Regions from separate parts of the Telluria sp. LT2P80 genome, predicted to be linked through region 1. Evidence: predicted binding sites of a transcription regulator. Region 1 holds the regulator's gene; each other region holds the start of a gene.
The links. Region 1 encodes LexA, which represses DNA repair genes until DNA is damaged. Its sites were predicted from a motif close to ACTGTATNNNNATACAGT; they were not measured.
Positions count from the first base shown of each region.

Region 2: the regulator LexA is predicted to act here: its motif matches at 2,089-2,106, upstream of AC56LW_RS03185 (error-prone DNA polymerase).
Region 3: the regulator LexA is predicted to act here: its motif matches at 1,593-1,610, upstream of AC56LW_RS18400 (putative DNA modification/repair radical SAM protein).

Region 1 covers NZ_JCASIO010000001.1:613,990-617,264, forward strand. Annotated here, with positions in the region: gene priB (primosomal replication protein N) at 1-98, opposite strand, end outside; gene rpsF (30S ribosomal protein S6) at 136-543, opposite strand; gene lexA (transcriptional repressor LexA) at 838-1,467, shown strand; gene AC56LW_RS02780 (tetratricopeptide repeat protein) at 1,532-2,236, opposite strand; gene AC56LW_RS02785 (cystathionine gamma-synthase family protein) at 2,426-3,275, opposite strand, start outside.
Region 2 covers NZ_JCASIO010000001.1:715,173-718,447, reverse strand. Annotated here, with positions in the region: gene AC56LW_RS03190 (TonB-dependent receptor plug domain-containing protein) at 1-1,923, opposite strand, end outside; gene AC56LW_RS03185 (error-prone DNA polymerase) at 2,132-3,275, shown strand, end outside.
Region 3 covers NZ_JCASIO010000007.1:210,623-213,897, forward strand. Annotated here, with positions in the region: gene AC56LW_RS18395 (UdgX family uracil-DNA binding protein) at 1-354, opposite strand, end outside; gene AC56LW_RS18400 (putative DNA modification/repair radical SAM protein) at 351-1,580, opposite strand; gene AC56LW_RS18405 (SEL1-like repeat protein) at 1,689-3,239, opposite strand; gene AC56LW_RS18410 (putative bifunctional diguanylate cyclase/phosphodiesterase) at 3,246-3,275, opposite strand, start outside.

The sequences.
Region 1 (3,275 bases):
AGGACGGCTGAAACGATTGGCACACCGGCCGGGGTGTAACGCAGTACGTCGCGCTCGGCGATGGTCGCCATGAGCTGGAGGTGGTTTGCGCTGTGCACCCGGTATTACTGGTTACTACGAATAACTGGGAAAAACTTAAGCAGCAGCAGGCGCTGGCGCAGCGGCTGGAGCGGCTGCTGGCGCAGCGGCTTCGGCACGGTGGCTCTTGGCTGCGTCTTCGCGCTGCACCGATTTCATCATCGGCGACGGTGCGGTTTCAGCTTTTTTCAGCTTGACGGTCAGGTGACGCAGAACCGCATCATTGAACTTGAATGCAGTTTCCAGCTCGACCAGGGTCTCGTTGTCGCATTCGATGTTCAGGCAGATGTAGTGTGCTTTTGGCAGCTTCTGGATCTGGTATGCCATCTGGCGGCGGCCCCAGTCTTCAACGCGATGGATGTTACCGCCGCGGCTGGTCACCGTGGTCTTGTAACGCTCGATCATCGCCGGGACTTGTTCGCTCTGGTCCGGATGGACGATAAACACGATTTCATAATGACGCATGCATTACTCCTTGAGGACGTTTAACAAATGCCCACCTCGGCGTCAAGACGAGTGTGGGAAGGGAAAGCCGGCAATTATAACCCGAATATCGGTGACTTGGAAACCCCCGATGATGCGTTATCGCCTCGTTTGGCGCCGCAACGGGCATATCTGACTCGACAATTCCACGGTTTTGACGGCTGTTTGCACTCTGAATCGCGATTTTCGCGATATTTTTTGCGTTTCCCCTTGCGCGCGCGAGAATACTGTACAAAAATACAGGTTACATACATAACCGGTTGCTGTAACACATTTATGCTAAAGCTCACTGCACGGCAAGAACAGATCCTGAACCTGATCAAGGAAGCGATCGAGAACACCGGTTTCCCTCCGACCCGGGCTGAAATCGCTTCTGAATTGGGTTTCCGCTCGGCCAATGCGGCTGAAGAACATCTGCAAGCACTGGCGCGCAAGGGCGCCATCGAAATTTCGCCCGGCACGTCGCGCGGCATCCGCCTGATCGGCGCGAGCGTCGAGGCGATCCCGATGCCGCCGCCGTCGTTCATGTCGCTGCCGCTGGTCGGGCGCGTCGCAGCGGGCAATCCCATCCTGGCGCAAGAGCACGTTGAAGCCACCTACAACGTCGACGCGGCCATGTTCGCGGCGCGGCCCGATTTTCTGCTGAAGGTCAAGGGCTGGTCGATGCGCGATGCCGGCATCATGGATGGCGACTTTTTGGCGGTCAAGAAAATCGACAGCGCCAAAAACGGGCAGATCGTTGTTGCGCGCCTGGGCGACGAAGTCACGGTCAAGCGCTATCGCAAGACGGGCGACCTGGTCGAACTGCTGCCAGAGAACCCCGACTTCAACATCATTGCCGTCTCGCCGGACGAAGAGTTTGCGCTTGAAGGCCTGGCTGTCGGCCTGATGCGTAGCTGGAACTGATGGAACGGCGCCGGTCTCCCCGGCCGGCGCTTGCTTTACCCGGCCTTGCCCTACCCGGCATTGCTTAGTTCGACGCCTTCTTCACCACGGCATTGTGCTGGTTGATGAATGCCTCGGTGGCATTGCGCCACGCTGCAAAATCCGCCAGGATCATCTTTGAATTGACCTTCGCGCCTTCCGCGATATTCTGCCGCACCTGTTCCAGGTAGGCTGCCGAGGCGTCCGCCTCCTGCTTGTTCATCAGCTTGGCAATATCAGCCGGGATCTTCTTGGTCAGCGGCGACTGCGCGTTCAAATTCGTCACCATCTTGTTGTAGCAATCCTGCCAGCCGGTCACCAGCTTGTTGACGCGATCGATCTCGTCATTCACCTTCGACACGGCCGGAATGCGCGGCGACGGGCAGCGGTATTCGCCCGACTGCAGCTCGGCGCCGTCGTAGCCCTTGATCCAGTAATCGATTTCGGCGCGCTTCGTGACACGCTGCTCCATGACGACCAGCGATTGGGCCGCGACCTTGTTGCCCTTGGCGGCCGACTTCTCGAACAACGCCTTGGCCGCCGCCTCGTCAACGGTGCCCGCTTCGCCATACCAGTACATCTGGCCCAGTTGCTGCTGTGCCTGCGGATTGCCGGCATTGGCCAGCTTGGTATAGAGCTTGAGCGCGCCCGCGTAATCCTTCTTTTCGAACAGCGCGTTGGCGTCTTCCAGCTCGCCCGCATAGGCGGCGCTGGCAATAGTCAGAGAAAGGCAGAGCAGGAAACGTTTCATGGGCATCCGAAGAAAATGACAAGCTGACGATGGGGCATCATAGCCCCCTTTTACAGCGGGACTCAACCGTAAAAATGACAAGGCCGGCATTGCGCCGGCCTTCTTTGCATGGCTTTACGCCGCGCGGTAACGCCACGCGGTAACGCCGCGCGGTAACGCTACGCGGTAACGCCGCGCGGTACGCCGTACTTACGCGTCCAGCGCCTGGCGGAAGTCTTCGACCAGGTCGTCGGTGTCCTCGATGCCCACCGACACACGGATCAGCGACTCGGCAATGCCCATGCTGGCACGGCGCTCGGCGCCCATCTCGAAGAAGATCGTGTGGGCCACCGGAATGACCAGCGTGCGGTTGTCACCCAGGTTCGACGCAGGAATCGCCAGCTGCAGGCGGTTGAGGTAATCGAACGGATCGATGGACTCGTGCAGTTCGAAGCTGAGCAGCGAACCACCGGCGCGAAACAGCGACGTGACGATACCGTGTTGCGGATGCGACGCCAGGCCCGGATAGTGGACCTTTGCCACGCGCTCATCCGCCTCGAGCATCGTGGCCAGCGCCAGTGCATTGGCGCAGGTGCGGGTCATGCGCAGCGCCAGTGTCTCGGCGCCAACGGCGATGTGATGCGCCGCTTCCGGCCCGAGCGACGCGCCGAAGTCGCGCAGCGCTTTCGCACGCAGCTGCGCCATGCCCTGGGCGTGCGCCGGCTGCTTGCGGAAATTCGGTGCGATGTTCGGATACGCGCTCCAGTCGAACAGACCGGTATCGGTCAGCGCGCCGCCCAGCGCGATGCCGTGGCCGCCAATCGACTTGGTCAGCGAGTTGACCACGAGACCGGCGCCCACGCTCTTCGGGCGGAACAGCCATGGCGACGTCATCGTGTTGTCGACCACGTACAGGATGCCCCGCTCACGGCACAGCTCGCCGATGCGGGCCAGGTCCGCCACTTGCGTGCGCGGATTGGCGATCGTCTCGACAAACACCATGCGCGTGTTCGGCGTCAAGGCTGCTTCCACCTGCGCCACGTCGGTCGCATCGACAAAG
Region 2 (3,275 bases), 100 kb from region 1:
GTGCGAGACCGTCAGGTCCAGACCCTGCGTCTTGGTGTCGACCGAGTTGACGAAGAACTGCGCCTGGCCCACGCCCAGCTGCTGCAGCGTCGCGCCCAGCGCCGGGTAGTTGTCGGCGTCAAAGCGGCCCGACAGCACGATGCGGTCATCGATGTCGATGCGGTACAGGTCGGCCGTGACCGACAGTGCCTGCGTTGGCGACCAGGTCAGGCCCAGCGTGTAGCTCTTCGATTCTTCGTCCTTCAGTTGCGGGATGCCGGCGGCGGCCGCTACGCGCCCACCATTCGGCGCCAGCACGACGTCCAGTGGCTGGCCGCTGACGAAGTCGGTGAAGGTCGACGAGAAGTAGGCCTGCTGCAGCGACGGCGCGCGGAAGCCCGTGCTGGCCGAGCCGCGCAGCAGCAGGTCCGGCGCCAGGCGATAGGCGGCGGCGAGCTTGCCGGTGGTGGTCGAGCCGAAGTCCGAATAGCGCTCGTAGCGCAGCGCGGTCTGGATCTTGAGGCGATCGGTGAGATCCGTTTCGATGTCGACGTAGGCCGCGTTACTGTGACGGTCGGTGTCGGTTTCGTCGCCCGGCTGGAAGCCCGGGAAGCCCTGGCTGCCGGCGTTGCCGCCGATGCCCACGCCGTCGGCGTCGATGTACGAACCGGCTTCGCCGGCGAAGATCTGGTAGTTCTCGCGGCGGTGCTCGAGGCCGAACGCGACGTTCATGCCCTTGAACACATCGCTGTAGAAGCGGCTGATGTCGGCGTTGGTGGTCGCCTGGCGGAACGAGAACGCGCCCGCATAGAAGTGGTCGGCGCTGCGGCCCTGGCCGCCGCCAAGCAGATCGAGGTTGGCGATCGAGGCGTTGAGCGTGTTGGCGATGTTGTACTTCAGGCGGTTGTAGCCGTAGGTCTGCGACAGGTCGGCATTCCATTCGCCGGCCGTCCAGCGGTAGCCGACGGTGCCCCAGCGGTCATCGACCTTGCCGTTGATGAACGGGACGAAGCCGTCCGGGTACATTGCGGCCGAATTGCGCGATGGGATATCTTCCGAGCCCAGGCCTTCGCGGCCGAAGGCGGCCGACGAGGCATCGCGCTGCTGCACGCCGGCGGTGAAGTAGAACTTGCCGCCCGCGCCAGCCGGGAATTCGCCGTTCAGGTAAATGGTCTGGTTGTCGGCTTTGGTGTCGCCGATGATGCGCGGGTTGCCGGGCTCCGAGCGATTCGAGCGGCCGCGGTCCGAGTATTCGCCGGTGATGCCCAGCACGCCGCCACCGAGGGCCACGCCGCAGTAGGCCGATGCCTGCCAGTTCTCGCCATCGCCTTCGGTGTACTGGCCGTAGCCGGCCACCGATTCGCAGCCCAGGCTTTTCTTCAGGTCGATGTTGATCACGCCGGCAATCGCGTCCGAGCCGTATTGGGCGGCGGCGCCATCGCGCAGCACCTGCACTTCGCGGATCGCCATCACGGGGATGCCGTTCATGTCGGTGCCCGTGTTGCCGCGGTTGCGCGCACCGAACAGGTTCACCAGCGCGACCGTGTGGCGGCGCTTGCCGTTGACGAGCACCAGGGTCTGGTCCGAACCCAGGCCGCGCAGGGCGGCCGAGTCGATCAGGTCGGCGCCGTCTGCGCCGGTCTGGCGGGTCGAGTTGAACGACGGCGACAGGTTGCTCAGCACCTGCGCGAGGTCGAACTGGCCGCTTTGTTCGGCCGCTTTCGTCATCGGGATGAAGTCGATGGCCACCGGGGTGTCGGTGCTGGAGGCAGCGCCGACGCGGCGCGAACCGACGACGCTCACGCTTGGCACGACGGCGTCGGTGGTGATGGCGGGTGCGGTTTGCGCCTGAACGGCGACTGGGGCGAGAGCAAGGGAAGCAAGGATGGTGCTGCCATACAGACTGGACAACACGGAACGGGGCATGATTTTGAGTTTGAGCACTGGTTTCTCCGAAGGATGTTCGGATACTATCAATGGATCCTTCGATTACCGTTGCAATGTGGCATTAACACAACGTTCTTGTTGTATAACTTTGTATTATCAACTCGGGTGCATAAGTAATTTCCTGGGGTAAATAATGCACGTGCGGTAAAAAAGGTCGGCTATACTGTGTTTTTATACAGTATTTGTCATTTGACATGAGCCCGGCGTGACACAGCCTCCGACCAACCAGCCCCCTGCAGCCACGACCCTGCCGCCCTATGCGGAGTTGTTCTGCCTGTCGAACTTCTCGTTCCTGCAAGGGGCGTCGCATGCCGAGGAGCTGGTCCTGCGCGCCGTGCAGCTCGGGTACTTCGCGCTGGGGATCACCGACGAATGCTCGCTGGCCGGCGTCGTGCGCGCGCATGCGGAAGCAAAAGAGGCCGGCCTGCCGCTCATCATCGGCGCCCACTTTCATTTGCAGAACCCCGATGGCAGCCCGGCGCCGTCGCTGATCCTGCTGGCGCAGAACCGCGAGGGCTACGGCAACCTGTCTGAATTCATCACGCTCGGACGCACGCGGGCTGGGAAGGGCACGTACCTCCTGACACCCGATGACCTGGCCGACCCGGCACCCGAGAACGCGCACCTGCGCCACATGCCCGATTGCCTGGCGATCCTGCTGCCGCCGTATCCGGGGCACGAGGCGCAGGATGTCGACCGCCTGCATGCGCAGGCAGCGTGGATGGCGACCACCTTTCCGGGCCGCGCCTGGCTCGGCCTGACGTCGCTGCACCGCGCGTTCGACGATGCCCACCGCGCCACGGTCGAAGAAGTCGGCTGGCAGCACGGCTTGCCGATCGTGGCGCTGGGCCACGTGTGCATGCACGTGCGTTCGCGCAAACCGCTGCAGGACACGCTCACCGCCACGCGCCTGAACAAGGCGGTGGCCGACTGCGGCTACGGGCTGGCGCAGAACGCCGAGCAGCACCTGCGCTCGCGCCTGCGCCTGGCCAATCTGTACACGCCTCAAGTGCTGGCCGAGACGGTGCGCGTGGCGCGCCTGTGCACGTTCTCGCTCGACGAACTGCGCTACGAATACCCGGACGAAGTGGTCCCGCCCGGTCACACGGCGGCGAGTTTTTTGCGCGCCGAAACCTGGATCGGCGCGCACCGGCGTTTTCGCGACGGCATCCCGGCCAAGGTGCAGGCGCAGATCGAGCACGAGCTGGCGCTGATTTCCGAGATGCGCTACGAGCACTACTTTTTGACGGTGTACGACATCGTGCGCTTCGCCCGCTCGCAGCACATCCTGTGTCAGGGCCGCGGTTCGGCGGCCAATTCGGCCGTCTGCTACTGCCTGGGCATCACCG
Region 3 (3,275 bases), on a different contig from region 1:
GGCCCAGCGGTCATGGTCGCGGTAGCAGGCGGCGGTTTGCAGCATCTCCATCAGGGAGCGCGGGACTTGCGGCCTGGGCGTGGCTTGTGCCACCCGTTCGGCAGGCGGTGCAGCGAGAAGGTCGCCAGTCGGCTGCACCGTCTCCAGGGCCGATGCGGGCGCTGCCGGCGCGCTCGAAAACAAATCGGCACCGGGCTCGCCCCACGTCACCGCCTCGGGCGGCACGCCGGCGCGCAGCAGGGCGCGGGCCGTGGCACGCCACTCGACGAACGAAGCCACCAGCAGCGGCTGCCCCGCGCGGACCGCGGCGACGGCCTCGCTGGCGACGACGGCTGCGCTGGCCGCGCGGGTCATGCTGCCTGCAGCTCCGGCCACAGATTCATCTGCTGCGGCGCGTCGGCCATGTGCTTGCGCAGCAGGTCGGAGCTGGTCGCGCCCTGCGCCGGCTTGTAGTCGGCGGTGACGACGAACGGCGCCAGCTTTTTCAGGCTGCAGCGCAGCCGCGATAAATCTTCCCAGCGGATGCGGCGAATGCGGCGCAGATCCGCGATGCGCTTGGCGTTGCGCAGGCCGATGCCGGGGATGCGCGCAATCAGCGTCGCATCGACGCGGTTCAGGTCCATCGGAAACTGGTCGCGGTTCGACAGCGCCCAGGCCAGCTTGGGATCGATGTCCAGCGCCAGGTTGCCTGTCTGCGGCATGATCTCGCCAGCCGTGAAGCCGTAACTGCGCAGCAGGAAATCGGCCTGGTACAGGCGGTGCTCGCGCAGCAGCGGCGGTGGCGCAAGCGGTACGCTCTTGGGGCTTTGCGGGATCGGGCTGAACGCGGAGTAGTACACGCGCTTGAGTTTATAGCTGCCGTACAGCGTCTCGGCCGTGTTGAGGATCGTGTGGTCGTCGCTGGCATCGGCCCCGACGATCATCTGCGTGCTCTGGCCAGCCGGCGCGAATGCGGGTGACCTTGGCTCTTCGGCTTTTTCATCGAGCTTGCGCCGGATGGAGCCCATTGCCAGCTTGATCGTGTGCACGCTCTTTTCGGGCGCCAGCTTGGTCACGCTGTCGTGCGTGGGCAGCTCGATGTTGACTGACAGCCGATCGGCCCAGCGTCCCGCTTCGGTAATCAGGAGCGGATCGGCATCGGGAATCGTCTTGAGGTGGATGTAGCCGCGGAAGTTGTGCACCTCGCGCAGGGTGCGCGCCACGGCCACCAGCTGCTCCATCGTGTAGTCGGCCGACTGGATGATGCCGGAGCTGAGGAACAGGCCGTCGATGTAGTTGCGCAGGTAAAAATCCTGCGTCAGCTTGACCACCTCGTCGACCGCAAAGCGCGCGCGCGGCACGTTCGACGTGCGCCGGTTGATGCAGTACTGGCAGTCGTAGATGCAGAAGTTCGTGAGCAGGATCTTGAGCAGCGAGACGCAGCGGCCATCGGGCGTGTAGCTGTGGCAGATGCCCATGCCGGTGGTGGCGCCCAGGCCGTCCTTGCCCTCGGAGCCGCGCTTGGGCGCACCGCTGCTGGCGCAGGATGCGTCGTACTTGGCCGCGTCGGCCAGGATTTCGAGCTTGTCGTTGAGTTCCATCGGACGCCCGTGGCTGTATGGGCATACAGTATAGCGTGGCGTGTCATGACAGAGGGTGCGGCAGCACACCCGTGCGCGGGTGGCGCCGGTTCAAAGCCGGGACGTTAGTTATGCGTGCAGCAAGCTTTCGGCCAGTGACAGCTGCTGCGCATCCATGCGGCGCGCGGTGCGGGCCAGGTAGTCGCGTGCCGGCCGGATCCCGGCGCCGCCCGCCCGATGCAGCCACGCATACGCTTCGACCAGATCGCGCGGCGCGCCCTGTCCCGCCGCATACATCACGCCCAGGTTGAACTGGGCCCGCGCGTGGCCCTGGCGCGCTGCGCACAGGTACCAGAAATGGGCGGCTTCGTAATCCTTGTCCGCGCCCTTGGCGCAGTCGTAGCGCAGCCCCAGTTCGAACTGCGCCAGCGCGTGCTTCTGGTCGGCCGCCTTGTGCAGCCAGTCGGTGGCTTCCGCCGGGTCGCCCAGATCGAGCCGGTCGAGCAGCGTGGCCACCATGTACTGGGCCGCCGCGTAACCCTGCGCTGCAGCGCGCCGGTACCACCCGAGTGCCTGCACGCTGTCCTGCGCTGCGCCGATGCCGTTTTCGTGGCGCAGGCCCAAGTCGAACTGCGCGCGCAGGTGGCCCTGCTCGGCCGCCTTGCGGTACCAGGCGGTGGCCTCCACCGCATCGCGCTCGACGCCGTTGCCGGTGTCGAGAAGCTGCCCGAGGTGGTACTGCGCCACCGGCAAGCCCTGCTCGGCCGCACGGCGGTACCAGATGACCGCCTGCGCCGCATCCTGCACCACGCCCTGGCCGTGCTCGTGGCGCATGCCCAGGCTATCCTGCGCGCCCGCATGGCCCTGCTGCGCGGCGCGCCGGTACCAGATGGCGGCCAGTGCATCGTCCTGCGGCACGCCGTGGCCCGTGTCGTACATCAGCGCCAGATTGAACTGCGAGCTGGCATGGCCCTGGATGCCCGCGCGGCCGTACCACAGCATCGCCTGTTCGCCGTCCGCTTCAACGTCCTGGCCCTTGTCGTAGCGCAGGCCCAGATTGAACTGGGCCGGCGCGTAGCCCTGCAGCGCGGCCTTGCGCAACCACTCGAGCGCCTGCGCCGGATCGCGTGCCACGCCCTGGCCGCTGTCGTAGCGCAGGCCGAGGCTGTACTGCGAACGCGCGTAGCCCTGGGTGGCCGCGCGCCGGTACCAGTCCAGGGCCGCATCCTGGTCCTGCGCCACGCCCTTGCCGGTGTCGTACATCATCCCGAGATTGTGCTGGGCGCCCGGTTCGCCCTGTTCTGCGGCGAGGCGGAACCAGTGCAGCGCGCGGCCCACGTCCTGCGCCACGCCCTGCCCCTTGGCGTACAGCCAGCCCAGGTTGTACTGGGCCAGCGCGTAGCCTTGGCTGGCGGCGCGCTCGTACCAGTGGGCGGCCAGCATGAAGTCCTGCGTTACGCCCTGGCCCTTCTGCAGCATCACGCCGAGGTTGTACTGGGCCTGCGCCAGGTTGGCCGTGGCCGCAAGCCGGTACCAGCGCACTGCCAGTTCATCGCTTTGCGCCACGCCCTGGCCGTTCACGTACATGAAGCCCAGGCTGTGCTGGGCTTCAGCGACGCCACGCTCGGCCAGTCCTTTCACACGCAGGAATTCGGCGCTGTACAACGACGTGTCGGGCATGCCCACTCAGGCCAGCACGGCGCGCAGGTTCGATCC